One region of the Paenibacillus sp. GM1FR genome, then DNA from elsewhere that is predicted to be linked to it. Evidence: riboswitches for the same ligand, from Rfam matches in the RefSeq annotation. Region 1 holds a riboswitch; the other holds the start of a gene.
What was found. Region 1 has a riboswitch for thiamine pyrophosphate ahead of PAEAM_RS15530 (ABC transporter substrate-binding protein). Riboswitches for the same ligand answer to the same signal wherever they lie in the genome.
Positions count from the first base shown of each region.

Region 2: another riboswitch for thiamine pyrophosphate. It lies ahead of PAEAM_RS09995 (thiamine phosphate synthase); the one in region 1 lies ahead of PAEAM_RS15530 (ABC transporter substrate-binding protein).

Region 1 is NZ_MKZL01000021.1:33,162-40,708, forward strand. Features, by position in the region: gene serS (serine--tRNA ligase) at 1-318, opposite strand, end outside; gene PAEAM_RS15510 (MFS transporter) at 706-1,941, shown strand; gene PAEAM_RS15515 (DUF2798 domain-containing protein) at 2,363-2,872, opposite strand; gene PAEAM_RS15520 (VOC family protein) at 3,047-3,433, shown strand; gene PAEAM_RS15525 (NAD-dependent epimerase/dehydratase family protein) at 3,451-4,206, shown strand; TPP riboswitch at 4,351-4,463, shown strand; gene PAEAM_RS15530 (ABC transporter substrate-binding protein) at 4,771-5,811, shown strand; gene PAEAM_RS15535 (thiamine-binding protein) at 6,074-6,364, shown strand; gene PAEAM_RS15540 (ABC transporter permease) at 6,364-7,122, shown strand; gene PAEAM_RS15545 (ABC transporter ATP-binding protein) at 7,160-7,547, shown strand, end outside.
Region 2 is NZ_MKZL01000011.1:947,736-955,282, reverse strand. Features, by position in the region: gene PAEAM_RS10020 (response regulator transcription factor) at 1-336, opposite strand, end outside; gene PAEAM_RS10015 (ThiF family adenylyltransferase) at 456-1,505, opposite strand; gene PAEAM_RS10010 (thiazole synthase) at 1,502-2,269, opposite strand; gene thiS (sulfur carrier protein ThiS) at 2,272-2,475, opposite strand; gene thiO (glycine oxidase ThiO) at 2,472-3,638, opposite strand; gene PAEAM_RS09995 (thiamine phosphate synthase) at 3,656-4,318, opposite strand; TPP riboswitch at 4,545-4,654, opposite strand; gene PAEAM_RS09990 (ABC-F family ATP-binding cassette domain-containing protein) at 4,729-6,279, opposite strand; gene PAEAM_RS09985 (hypothetical protein) at 6,418-7,401, opposite strand; gene PAEAM_RS09980 (hypothetical protein) at 7,388-7,547, opposite strand, start outside.

The DNA.
Region 1 (7,547 bases):
GGGTACCAGCCATTGCAGCTTGGTTACTTCCTCCTGCACAGGGGCGAGCCTCGCTTCCACCTGTTCCAACTGTTCATTGATCTGTTTCACCTTAGCCCGCAAACCCTCGGCCTGTTCCCGATTCCCGGCTTGCATGAGTCTGCCAATATCAGCAGATAACGTATTGCGCAACCTGCGACCTTCTTCCGATTCCTGCAAAAGTGTCCTGCGTTCCTCATCCCGCTCTAACAATGTGCGAATGTTGATCTTGATTTTTTTCCCGTCTGCTGCGGCCTGAACCTCTTCTGCATGTGCACGAATCCACTTCATTTCTAACATGGTCACCGTCTCCTTTGGCTGTAAAAATACAAAGAGCGCCCTCATCCCTTGGGACGAGGAGCGCTCTGCTCGCGGTGCCACCCAACTTGCTGAATCAGGATATCCTGCTTCCAGCCTCTTGGTCCGCGATAACGGGCGGTTCCGGTTAACTTGGGGAAATATCGCTCCCCTGGCGAAAACGCCTCCGAGTTGGATGCTCTTCAACGGCATGGTCCGATCTGTAATTGTTGGTCTCAGTATATACGAACGCCGGACCAGATTGCAACCTTCTGTATCGATCAGGAATTCATGGCACAACTTAACATGTCCTGTTATGATAGACTTTGTCTTCAAGATTGCGCTTTATTGTGATCCTCAATTTATGTATATAAATAGAAGGAGTTCTTTATGAAAAAATTACTTTGGATCGGATGTCTGTCCTATTTCCTGATTGGACTTGCCCACGTTGTGCTCGGTTCCATTCTACCGGTTGCACTTGAACATTACGGCAAAGATTATAGCCAAGGCGGAACGCTGATCTTTGCTCAATTTGCCGGATTCCTAGGTGGTGTATTGTTATCTCCATGGCTGAACAGACGCTTTGGTAAACGGGGAGGCCTGTTAATCGCCACAGCGTTGCTCTGTATTGCAGAATTATCCTACATGCTACTGCCACCATGGGGCTGGATGTTCGTCATTGCACCCGCTGCCGGCTTTGGATTCGGAATGGTTGAAGCTGTTATTGGCACCATTATCATCGCTGCAATCAAAGACAATACAGCCGTTGCTATGAGTCGACTGGAAGTGTTATTCGGGATTGGGGCGATGGTCATGCCGCTCATTGCCAGCGGTCTGATTGCTGCCGGATACTGGCGTCTCTCCTTTCTCGTTGTTGCGATCTGCGCAGCGCTGACCTTTGTTTTCTGGGCGAAAGGATCATTCGGTGAACTCGATAAGTTTCTGGAGCGACAGAGTTCAAATCATGCTTCCGTAAATACGCACTCTGCTGGGACATCGGGTGAGATGCATCCCGCATCTGCAAGTACATCCAGTCCAACCTATCGTGGCCGTAACAGGACTCTTCTGGTATTATTCGTCCTGTTCTTCTTCCTATATGTTGGCACAGAGATGAGTCTTGCGAACTTCATGCCAGCAATTCTGATTGAGAAAATGAACATGAAGGAAGCCGGAGCAGCGCTTAGCGTCACCTGTTTCTGGATTGCCATGTCCGTGGGACGACTCTTCGCCGGATATATCGCAGAGAAATTCCAATACCGCGTCTATGTCCTGTACAGTTGTCTTGCGTCTGTTCTTTTGTTAATGGTATTTCCATTTACAAACCAAATCTGGTCTGCATTTCTCATCATCTTGCTGCTTGGACTTGCGATGTCAGGGATATTTTCCATTGCCCTTGTCTTCGCCAGTAAACTGCTGCCCGGAACAGAAGAATCCACACCCAGCATTTTGATTGCCTCAGGTGGGGTTGGCGGTGCCATTCTGCCTTTGACTACGGGATGGAGTCTTGATCATCTGGCGGTTAATCAGTCTGCATGGATGCTTGCGATCTTTGCAGTTGGCCTGCTTGTCATTAGCGTAATCACGTATCAATGGCAGAACAAACATATAGCCAATTCTGCGACTTAACAGTTCTGTGTTGATCCAGTCCTGAGGATTAGAAATACCTATTAAAGAAATTGAAATGTCCACCGCCATGACCTGACGGTGGACATTTTTTTGTAGCGTTACTCTGTTCTAACGAACCTAGCACACGCTATCCCCCTCCATTTCCGCATGTTTGAAATCTAACGAATCCTAGAGACGTTATTATAGATAATTAGCTTCAATTAAATGTCTCGTTGGAGGTTTTTTGCATAATAACACCGCTGAGATTCGTTAGGTTTTCATTCCCTTAGAAACTGGCCTAATAAGGTGTCCTCGATTCGTTAGCGCTGTAATATGGCGGCAGTGCCCTATCTTTGCCTCTCTCATCACCTTTCATTAAAGGTGAGAATAATATCTATTCATTTGCACAAGATTGCCCAGGAAATACTTAGGGCCAGCCGAATCACACACTTTTGTTAACGACAGGCATTACGGGCCCGTTATCCTTGATGAATTTACCGACTACATATCGCACGAGTGGTCCCAGAATGATTAACTGATATGGAAGCGCCAGGCTGAAGTTGCGAGCGATCGTCTGAAGATAGGTACGGAATATGGAACCCCCACTTAATTGGTCTGCAAGATACGCTGAAATCATTCCATACATGGACATGATCAGAACCATGCCAATCACCATGAAAAATGACATGACGAGCACACCCAAAATCTTGTTGGACTTGTCAAAGGGCAAGGAGAATGCAATCTTTCTCGCCACAGGGCCAACAATGAAAGACTCCACCAGAAACGCGATGACAAAACATAATATGAATTGAAGCAGTATCTCAAGCGGGGACATCTTGCCGAGTAACCCACTGTGCCATAGATTGAAGAACATCATGACCAAGACCATTCCTGTACACATCATTAATCCGAAAATAATTTGTTCCTTCTTGCTGGTTGGCAATTCTCTCATCCTCTCTGTTTACCTTCGTAATTATAGAGATGACCAAACCCTCCGCATAAGTGAACATTCTGTGAACAATTATGATTTTTCCAATTTAAAATTGGATTTGACAACCATGTAGTACAGCTCTATGATATCCCTTAAAATGGTAGAAACATTCACTACATAAGGAGGTTTTTGATTGTGAGTTTTCAAAAGCGCATTGACCACGTCGGCATTGCCGTTCGTGATCTGGAGACCACGCTGCGTTTCTACACGGAGATCGTTGGTCTTGAATTGAAAGACCGGGTGACCCATACCAACGGTATCATTCAGCTCGCCTTCCTTGGCTTCAATGGAAGTAATGAGACTGAGATTGAGTTAATTCAAGGATACAGCGACAAGCTGCCTTCCGAAGGTACGGTGCACCATTTTGCCATCCACGTGGATGACCTCGATTCTGAGTACAAACGCATCCAAGCCACCGAAGCCGAATTTATCGATGGAGAGATTATTACATTGCCTAACGGTTACCGCTATTTCTTCATCTATGGACCTGAAAAGGAATGGATTGAGTTCTTCCAGCGCTAAGAATTGGAGCTGATTTCATGAACATTTTAATTACCGGCGCAGCCGGAAAAATTGGACGTGACTTGTCCCAACACTTGTCAGAGACATTTCACCTGCGACTTACGGATTTGAATATCGACAGACTGCATACGTATCAAGGGACAAGCCATGAGATCATGACACTGGATGTGACAGACCCCGAAGCCTGTCAGCGTGCTTGCGAAGGCATGGATGTGGTTGTACATCTGGCGGGAGATCCTTCCCCGAATGCCGGATTTTATGAATCGTTGTTGGACATCAATATCAAAGGTACATTTAATGTATTCCGTGCAGCTAAAGACCAAGGTGTACGAAGAGTCATTCTTGCAAGCAGTGCACAGACGATTGAGGGGTATCCCATAGATGCTCAAGTCTATCCGGACATGCCCACACGCCCACGGAATTTGTACGGGGTTAGCAAATGTTTTGGAGAATCGCTCGCTTCCTATTTTGCGTATACCGAAGGTTTACAAAGTGTAGCAATACGTATAGGTGCATATGATGATTTTCAACCGGACGGACCCGTGCTGGAGGCAAGGGATATGAGCGCGTATATTAGTCCGGCTGACTTGTGTGATTTGATGTTCAAAGCAATTACAACTACCGATCTGGAACCCTTCACCATACTGCATGGGATCTCGAATAATCGGTTTAAACGATTGAATCTGGAAACCACTCAGAAACAGGTAGGTTATGACCCAAAATCCGATGCTTTTGCACTCAGTCAGATTGCCTTATATGATTCGCCACGATAATTATTGAAAATAACACATCCAAGCAGGCTGTTATACATATGTATAACGGCCTGTTTGATAACTTATACGTGTCCCTATCCAGTTCATGACTGGACACGTTCCACCCGCTGGCCTATAATTACACCTAGTAATGCCCGTAACTTCATAGTTTCCCAGGGGAGTCGGAATTGGCCGGCTGAGAGTGTATCCCACCAAGATACTAACCCTTAGACCTGATCTGGATCATGCCAGCGTAGGAATCGGAGTATATCGAAATGGCACAGCCCTATGGCTGAACGCCACCTCTCTAACGCCTGCACGCGTCCCGGAATACGGGGCGCTTTTTTTGTTACTATCAGAAAGTATAAGACTGGAAGCATCACCTTCCTGATATTGCAAGAAAAACTGCCGCTAAACGCGGTCTGGCTTCCTTGAATGACATCGATGGACGTTTTACTTGTTCAAAAATAACGTCATCCGGATCTCAACTGGTATAAATCTGTCGATTTATGCAAGATGATTGGATATGAAGCCAAGGAGTACCCCGTGCCAATCGGCCGGACATACCGAAGGAGAGAACCACAGATGAAATGGCGTAAAACGATGGGATTGTTGCTCTTATGCGTGCTTATGGTAACTGTAGCCGCATGTGGTGGCAAAGAAGCTGCCCCAGCTGGGCAGAACGGCGGCACAAATACGGAAAGCAGCAACGAAGGTGACACTGCCGCCCTGAAAGATATTAAAGTGGTGCTCGACTGGACACCAAATACGAATCATACAGGCCTTTATGCAGCTGTAGATCAAGGTTTTTACAAGGCCGAAGGCTTGAACGTGGAGATTGTACAACCAGGTGCCGGTGGCGCAGATACGATGGTTGCATCGAATGAAGTGCCTTTTGGCGTAAGTTATCAGGAGAGTGTAACTCAAGCCCGCACACAGGGTGTTCCACTCGTCTCCATTGCAGCAGTTATTCAGCATAATACATCCGGGTTCGCCGCTCCGGCGGATCGGAATATCAAGTCACCGAAAGATTTTGAAGGCAAAACCTATGGCGGTTGGGGTTCCCCAGTCGAAGAAGCCGTGATGCAATCCATTATGGAAGGCGACGGCGCCGATGTATCCAAAGTGAAAAACATTAACATGGGTGATGCTGACTTTTTCACCGCAGTGAAACGGGACATTGATTTCGCGTGGATTTTCTACGCCTGGACAGGTATTGAAGCCGAACTGCGCGGGGAACCGATCGACATGTTATATGTGAAGGATTATTCAGATGCACTGGATTATTACACACCTGTCCTCGTAACAAACGAGCAGACGATCCAAAACGACCCTGAGTTGGTGAAAGCATTCCTGAAAGCCACTTCCGAGGGGTATCAATATGCGATTGATCATCCCGAAGACGCAGCGAACATTCTGATCAAGGCCGTACCGGATCTGGATAAGGAATTGGTGCTGGCAAGCCAGAAATGGCTTAGTCCCAAGTACACAGATGACGCCCCGCGCTGGGGTGAGCAAAAGCAGAAAGTATGGCAAAACTACACTGACTGGATGTTTAGCAAAAAACTGCTGGATGAACAGATCGATGTGAGCAAGGCATATACAAACGAGTTTTTACCCCAATAAAATTTCTCATATAAAACGAACTTAAATTTTACACGAGGACGGAGAGGACAGAAATAACGTGAAAAAGCGAAGCGGTCGCCTAAAAGCTTTCTGAAAGAAAGCTGCATCGGAAGCATACGCTATCACCGGATTTTCCCTTTAGAGAAAGGGAATCAAAAAAATCTGGGGATAACAGCGATTGGAAGGTTATTCTGTCATCGAAGTGGCAAGTGTAACAGTCATTAGTTCATTTTATATATCACGAAAGGAGCCGTGATCTCTCATGGCAAGCACACTACTTAGCATTCAGGTTATCCCGAAAACGCCAAATGGCGAGAACTCTTATCCTTACGTTGATCGCGCCATTGAAGTTATTCAGCAATCCGGCCTGAAATATCAGGTGAACGCGCTCGACACCACGATGGAGGGGGAACTAGAGGAACTGCTGGAAGTTGTCCGTAAAATGCACGAGGTACTCGTGGAGGCTGGCAGCCCAAGCATCATCTCCCAGATCAAAATCGCCCATAGCCCTACCGGCTTCAGCATGGATACCCTGACGGAGAAGTATCGCTAATGCCTGCCTATTTCAAAAGTGTATGGCCGCCCATTGTGGCGGTTATTCTCTTTATAGCGATATGGCAGGGAGCCGTCTCCCTCTTCCATATTGAGAAATGGATGCTGCCTGCACCGTCCGACATCGCCCGCGAAGCGGCAACCCAGGCCGAACGGCTTGGCATGCACGCTTCCGCAACCATTCAGTTAACGCTGATTGGATTCGCCGCTGGAACAGCGGTTGGATTACTGATTGCGATGGTGCTACATTTGGTCCCTTTTCTCAAGTCAGCCCTGTATCCTTTACTTATTCTTAGTCAAAATATCCCAACCATCGCGCTCGCGCCGCTCCTGTTAATCTGGTTCGGATTCGGGCTGTTGCCCAAGCTGATTACCATCATCCTCGTCTGCTTCTTCCCCGTTGCAGTGGCGGCCATGGACGGCTTGACCCGTACTGACGCGGCGATGATGAACTATATGCGCATGGCTGGTGCAAAGCGTCATCAGATCTTCTGGAAGCTGGAGCTCCCCCATGCGCTGCCATCCGTGTTCTCCGGTGTCAAAATCGCCGCTACCTATAGCGTGATGGGCGCCATCATCGCCGAATGGATTGGTGCAGACAAGGGTATTGGTTATTATATGATGTTGCAAAAGTCGGCTTATCGTACGGATCGCCTATTCGTAGCGATCATGATTATTGTCGCGCTCAGCTTGCTGCTCTTCCTGTTCATTGCCCTGCTGGAGAAGCTGCTCGTGCGCTGGCGGCCACAGAAGCGGTAGTAAAGAAGTAATCTGTATATTAGGAAGTGATGACCATATGAATCTGCAACAGGATGAACAAGTCCAGCCTGGACGAGGAGCAAGTGTAATGGAGCCAACGCACGGTGAAAAGTTTAACTCGGCTACGCCTGATCGACCTGCCAACACGACTCCTGCTCCGGTTCCACCTGCACTGGACGTTGTTAATGTTCATGCATCATTCCGTGAACGGCGTAGCAAGCTACCGGTTCTGAACGGCCTGTCCCTGACTGTGGAGCAAGGCGAGTTTGTTGCTATCGTTGGACCTTCTGGCTGTGGCAAGAGCACCCTGTTCCATATCATCGGCGGTCTGCTGAAGCCACAGGAAGGCCAAGTGCTTATGAACGGTCAGAATGTAACGGGACAGCGTGGCAAGATCAGTTATATGCCCCAACAGCCTGCTCTTT
Region 2 (7,547 bases), on a different contig from region 1:
CATGTGGATAGGTTCCTCCATCACGTCATTAGCTCCATAATCCAGCCATTCCACGATGAACTGAGGAGATGCAATTGAAGTAATAACCAGTAGAGGTATAACCTGACCTTTATCTAACCATCGTTTTAATTCTAATTTCTGATCCTGGCCACAATGTTTCGTCCCCTCTTCCCGGTCTACCAGGATGATCAGGTTAATATGCAACAACGAAGGCTCGACGGATTGGTTTAGTTCGGACCACTCCATTCGTTGCACCTCATACCCTTCGCTACATAAAACATCCTGAATAAGGCTGACCTGCTCTCCTGCTCCAATCAGTAAAATGGCTGTTTTCACTCTTTTTCACCCGGCCTGTCTCTATCCCCACTGCTCGCAGCAATGGTTGGTACAGATAGCATGCCGTAAAATGAAAAAGTCCATTCCCTCAAGGGAACAGACTTTGCTTCTTTCTTGCTTTAACCAAAGTAACGATGGACGAGCGTACGTGCTTCAGCTGTGTCTTTTGTTCCGTGTACGAGGACACGTCCATCTTGAAAAATGACCATTCTATGGACTCCTGTTGTAAAAGAAACCAGAAACGGATTGGATTCCACTTTTCCTTCTTGAAGCCTGTTCAGGCGATCTGCTGTATGTTGAAGATCCAGATTCATGCGCCGTGCAGGTCGGATCTGAACGGTGTCCCTGCCACACAACACATCGGTTTTCTCCAGATTGGACGCAGAAAGATATGGATACGTTGCCGAATCTCCGCAGGAAGGACAGTCTTTCTTTTTCGCACCATCCACATTGATGGATATGTATTCGTTCCTCCACACGTCAAATGACAATAACTTACGTCTCAATGCATTTGCATTGCCACTAAGTAACTTCATCGCTTCTGCGGTCTGATTCGCCGTTACCATCTGTACGGCTTGAGGTATGATGCCAGACGTATCACAAGTATCTCCACCCAGAGGGACTTCACCCAGCAAACAATTTAAACATGGCGTATCTCCAGGCATAAATGTATAGGTAATACCGTAACTACCTACGCATCCACCATAAATCCAGGGAATACGGTGCTTCTGTGCCATATCATTAATGAGTAGCCGAGTATCAAAATTATCCGTTGCATCCATGATCAAGTCTGTATGCTGAACGAGTTCTTCCAACTCATCTACTCTGACGTCCAACACTTTCCCTTCCACATGAACCGTGGAATTAATGGCAGATAAACGTTTTTCCGCCGCCATTGCCTTCGGTATCCGCTCCATCGCGTCCTGTTCTACATATAATTGCTGCCGCTGCAGGTTACTCCACTCCACATAATCACGATCCACAATCGTTAAGTGTCCGACTCCTGAACGAACTAACGTTTCTGCAATTCCTGTTCCGAGTGCGCCAGCGCCTACAATTAAAACTCTGCTGCCCTTTAATCTGGCCTGGCCTTCCTTGCCAAGTGGCGCGTACCGTTCCTGTCTGGAATAACGATCGGCCTGCTCGGAAGATGTTAATTGATCTGTCATGTATGAACCATTCCTTCCACCGGACTACTGGCTGCTGCATAACGCTTTACGGGAATCATGCCTGCCTCATATGCCAATCTACCCGCTTCTACCCCCAATCGCATCGCTTTAGCCATGCTCACTGGATCCCCTGATCCGGATACGGCTGTATTTAACAATACGCCATCGGCACCAAGTTCCATCGCATAAGCAACATCTTTTGGGGAGCGCAATCCTGCATCCACAATTACAGGTACAACGGCCTGCTCAATGATGATCTCAAGGTTATAGGGATTGATGATACCTCTACCAGCTCCGATGGGAGAAGCGCCAGGCATTACAGCATGTACGCCAAGCAATTGCAGCCTTTTGGCCAGAATGACATCATCTGAAATATAAGGCAATACCGTGAAGCCCTTTTCCAGCAAAATTTCGCAAGCCTTGTACGTTTCAATCGGATCTGGGAGTAACGTCATTCCATCTCCGATGACTTCGACTTTTATCATATCACAAAGTCCTGAAGCCCGCGCAAGCTCAGCAATCCGCACCGCCTCTTCCGCATTGGAAGCCCCCGCCGTATTCGGAAGAAGTGTGTATTTGTTCAAATCCAACGTATCCAGGAAATGCTTCTGATTACGTTCCTCCAGATTCAGACGACGAACAGCAAAGGTTAAAACTTCCGTTTCAGATGCTTCCACAGCCTGACTTTGCACTTCCAGATCGGAAAACTTGCCTGTTCCGAGCAACAATCTGGACTCAAACGTATATTTACCAATGTTCAACATCATCAACCGCCTCCTACAAAATGTACAATCTCAATTCGATCGCCTTCTCTTAATGCCGTCGTTTCATGGTACTCGCGGGTTAAAATATGCTTATTCAGCTCTACAACTACAGTCTTGACTTGCAGATCAAAAGATTGAAGCAGTTTATCCACACGATTCAATCTGTCTTCAATCTCCATCCGTTGACCATTAACGATGATATTCACTGCACCACTCCCTTTCTGTTCAATCGCTCAGGGCTCAGCGCCTCAATTCCGAGCTCTTCTGAGCTTTTGCCCGCGAGCAATTCAGCGATTAGTCTGCCTGTTATCGCACTGAGCAAAATACCGTTACGGTAATGTCCAAAGGCGGCAAACAGCCCGGGAACACTTTCGCAAGCACCTATATAAGGCAGTCCATCGGGAGTTGCCGGTCTTACGCCTGCCCACGCTCGTATAAATTGCGCTTCTTTCATCCCAGGCACCCAGTGGGTAGCCGCTGTGATCAGCTTCTGAACACCCTGTACAGAAACGTTCAGATCCGTTCTGCCTGGTAGACTGGTTGCCCCGAGCCAAACTTCGCCATTGGCTTTGGGAACAATATAGATATCCTCTGCATACACCGTTCTGTCAGGTCTGTACCCTGCATGTTCATCTGCGAACTGAACGGCGGCTATTTCACCTTTTACCGACCACACAGGCAAGCTCAGATTCACATGTCTCATCAACTCTTCACTCTGTAATCCAGCCGCTATAATGACATGTTTGCATCTCATCTCGCCGATCGATGTGTTGATCCCCTGCACGCCGTGTTCGTTTGCTTGCACACGTATATCCTGTATGTCCTCCATAACCTGTGCTCCCAATACTTGAGCGGATTCAGCATATGCCTTTGTTAGATGGACTGGAAGAATCTCACTCTCGTAAGGTCTGTAGTAGGCTCCATACGTATCTCTGTTAAGCCATGGTGCCTCCTGTTGCACAACGGAACGATCCCACCACACCTCATCAGCAGACAACGCAGACTTCCGATTATTCTTATAGCTGCTTAATTCACTGTATGAACGAAAAGGAGTTAGGAATCCATGGCGTTGCAGACCAACCTCTACATCACTGAGGGTAGCCATTAGTACCTTTTGCTCATGAAGTAACTGCCTGCTCTGCCTGGCAAGCTTAGCCATCAAAGGATGAGCAAAATCCTCACTGTCTGCCGCCAGCATTCCAGCAGCTGCGCAAGAAGTGCCTCCTGCAATCGCCGAACGATCTACCAGCAGTACATCCTGTCCACGGGAAGCAAGCTCATACGCAATGGCACATCCAACAACGCCTCCACCTACAATAATCGTTTCTGCATGAATCTTATCCGGTCTATCAGTAATGATCTTTTTCATCCTCTCATCTCCTTGATTCAGCGGCTCAGACTTTCTGTAGCAACGATAGCCTGCCTTAATAATGCAGCCGCCCGATCCGGGGAATCGCTCGCCCATACATTCGAAATCACAGCGACTCCCTGTGCGCCTGCAGAGCGAATAGCGTGAATGTTTCCCGGTTCGATGCCCCCAATCGCCATGACAGGAATGGAGACACCAGAGCACACTTCAGCCAGAGCATATAATCCTCTTGGTTCAAGATCAGGCTTACTGTTGGTTGAGTAGACATGCCCGAAGAAAAGGTAATCGGCTCCCCGTTCTTCAGCGATTTTTGCCTCATCGATTGAATGAACAGATACACCCAGACGAAGTCGCTGCACATTGCTTATAACAGCAGGGTTATAGTTACGTATCGCATCTTGCCCCCAATGTACACCGCCATAGATGTCATTCTGTGAAGGCAGCTCTGAACCATTGATAACGATGCGACAAGATGGAACGCCAACACCGCGCAGACTTTCAGCCCAACCGATCTTTTGTTGCCACGGGAGTTGTTTCTCTCGTATATGGATGTAGTCCACCCATGGCCAAACGTCCTTTGCAGCTTTTACAAAAGATGCTTGATTCCCTACACCCGTAGATACAACATGCAGTTCAAATGATCCGTGTACACGTACATGAGAAATTACCGTACTTTTCATCTCCTTCCATGCGTGAATGCTATGAAAACACAAAAAAGCCACTCCCGTAGGGGAGTGGCTGCGTATTAATTATAGGACCAGATGACTGACTGATACATACAGTTCATTTCGTGCAATAAAGCTATAGACCTTATAGCCATAACGTTATACACGCAACTGCATGTTTCAATTTACTAAGCAGACGGTTGAGATCCTTTTGAGTTGCCGTTTGCTCACGTCATTCACTGAAACGCGCTCGCCACTTCCCTACGCTGGTATGATCCAGATCAGGTGCAAAGGGTCCGGAATCGCATTCTTCCATCTCAGCCACATCGTGCGGCCCCCCTAGTGTTCATATGAAGTTGTAGCCTATGTTACCATAGAAGGATTTTTTTGTCACCGTTCATTTCTATTAGCGTTGCTTGAATTGTCTAATTTTTCTCAGACCATTCTTCAACATTCCATGTTTTGGTAACCCAACCCTCGTAGAAATCAGGTTCATGAGATACCAGCAACACCGTTCCCTTGAATTCTTGCAAGGCACGCTGTAACTCAGCTTTAGCTGTGACATCCAAATGGTTCGTCGGCTCATCGAATAGAATCCAGTTGCTTTCACGCATCAAGAGTTTGCATAAACGAACCTTGGCTTGCTCTCCACCACTCAGCATGTTAAGCGGACGGGTAATGTGCTCATTTTTCAACCCACAGCGAGCGAGATGACCCCTGACTTCATTCTGGGTCAAATGTGAAAACTCATTCCAGACATCCTCAATCGGCGTGATATTCCCAGCACGAACTTCCTGCTCAAAATATGCCGTTTCGAGATAATCTCCCAAAAAGGTTTTTCCACTGAGTGGAGATATTCTTCCCAAGATCGTCTTCAGCAGTGTCGATTTACCCACACCATTACAGCCTACGATGGCAATTTTCTCACCACGTTCAATCGTCATTGTCATTTTAGGTAGCAAAGGATACGTATATCCAATTTCAAAATCAATACCCTCAAAGACCGTTTTGCTGCTCGCGCGGGCATCCTTGAATTTGAACGTTGGTTTGGCCGCTTCATCTGGACGATCAATTCGATCAATCTTGTCCAGCTGCTTCTCCCGGCTCTTCGCTCGACCTGAAGTGGAAGCACGTGCCTTGTTACGCTGAATGAAATCTTCCTGCTTCTTGATGTACTCTTGCTGCTTCTCGTACGCATCAATATGCTGAGCTTTATTCATATCGGCCATCTCCAGGAACTTGTTATAGTTCGCTGCATATCGCGTTAATTTGGCAAACTCCAAATGATAAATGACATTTACGACTTCATTCATGAATTCCGTATCATGGGAGATTAGAAGAAATGCGTGCGGGTAGTCCTTCAGGTAACGTGACAACCATTCAATGTGCTCTACATCCAGATAGTTGGTCGGCTCATCCAGCAAAAGAGCTGTAGGTTTCTCGAGCAGAAGCTTGGCAAGAAGCACCTTGGTACGTTGTCCACCACTTAGAGCTGCGACATCCCGATCAAGACCAATTGCGGACAAACCAAGACCATTGGCCATCTCTTCTACTTTTACGTCAATCAGATAGAAGTCGCCCTGCTCCAGTTGTTCCTGAATATCGCCCATCTCTTCCAGCAACTGTTCCAGCTTATCTGGATCTGCATCTGCCATCTGGTCCGTAATATTCATCATTTCTTTTTCTAATTCAAGCAACGGAAGGAATGCATCCTTAAGAACGTCACGAATAGTTTTGCCTGGGGTAAGCTTCGTGTGCTGATCCAGATATCCATAACGGACCTTAGGTGTCCATTCCACTTTTCCACTATCTTTAAGCAATTTACCGGTAAGGATGTTCATTAATGTGGATTTACCCACACCATTGGCACCAACAAGTCCTACGCGCTCTCCGGCAAGTAAACGAAACGATACATTTTTAAATAACGTGCGATCTCCAAAATTGTGACTTACGTTCTCTACTGACAATAAACTCATAAGATGAGGTTGCTCCTATCTATTAGACATTACTTTTGTTATTGTTCCGAAACCCTATTCTAGCACAGGTTCCGTCTTTTCTGAAAGTAATGTAAACAGTTCACGAACCTCTTACATGATTTTGTCATACAGGCTACCCTAACGATTAGAGCATTTATATTCGAAATAGCCTTGTGCAGCTGCTTGTTTTGCGTCTGTAAACACCTCTTCAGCACGGTAACCATTACCACATGTGGAGGGATAGTAGTACTTGATACCCGTTAAAGGATCTACCCCACCTACGATGGCCGTTTTCTTCACAAGTCTGCCTCCACCGATCGCATAATTGTTGATCTTTTGGTCACCCACACCTATACCTTGGATAAAGGCCATAATCCCTGTATCGTTAATGGAGTTGTACCAATCTTCCTGCGCAATCAGGGGCATCGTAAACGTATAGGAAATACCGTTCTTTCTGGCAAACTCATTATGGCGGTTAATCACATCAGCCAGATCATCCTGCACAGTAGTCACAATCCGGCTTTGTCTAACTTGCTCAAATACGCTGGTATTCTGAAGTAAAGGAATCTGTGTGGTTGAAGCCAGTTCTTTTTGAAATCCCTCAATCCATTTCCCTGCACTTGCGTCGTAGGCATATACGTAGTCGTCCAGTGTAAAGTTAATACTGTTACCATTAGAATCTGAATATGTATAAGGTTTCTTGGGGCTCCATACTCGCCTGAAAGAATCTTCAAGGTTACCTGTCAACTCTGTTTCTGTGGACAACATATAATAGCCGTCATAATCCAGAATAAGTACGGCAGGAATGTAATTAAACATGTTTCGAATAGCTGCGGGATCATCCTGAATCCCCATATTCAAAGCCATCGTCTGCGTAAATGTCAACAAGGCAAGCTCCTTATCGGCTTTAACAAACTTGGTTGAATCATAACCTGCTTCATCATTTTGCTTCTCATTCTGATGCATCACTGCACCTGCATCCATGACTGCAGTTTGAAGTGCAGATCTGTATCGATGACCAAGATATTGAGCCTCTTCGGCATCTTGGGTATGGAGTGAGATGATCCAGAAGAGCGGGAAGAAGATCAGCACAAATACAATGGATAGCTCAGTAATCTTCATTGAGGACCATACCTCCGTATGTTACAAATACTGCTGAAGCCTGAGCCGTACCACTCAACCATTCACGAATGAGCATGGAAGGTGTACGATTTGTATTTTGGAGCGTCACGGTGAAAAAATCCCCTGTCGTCAACGTATATCTTCGG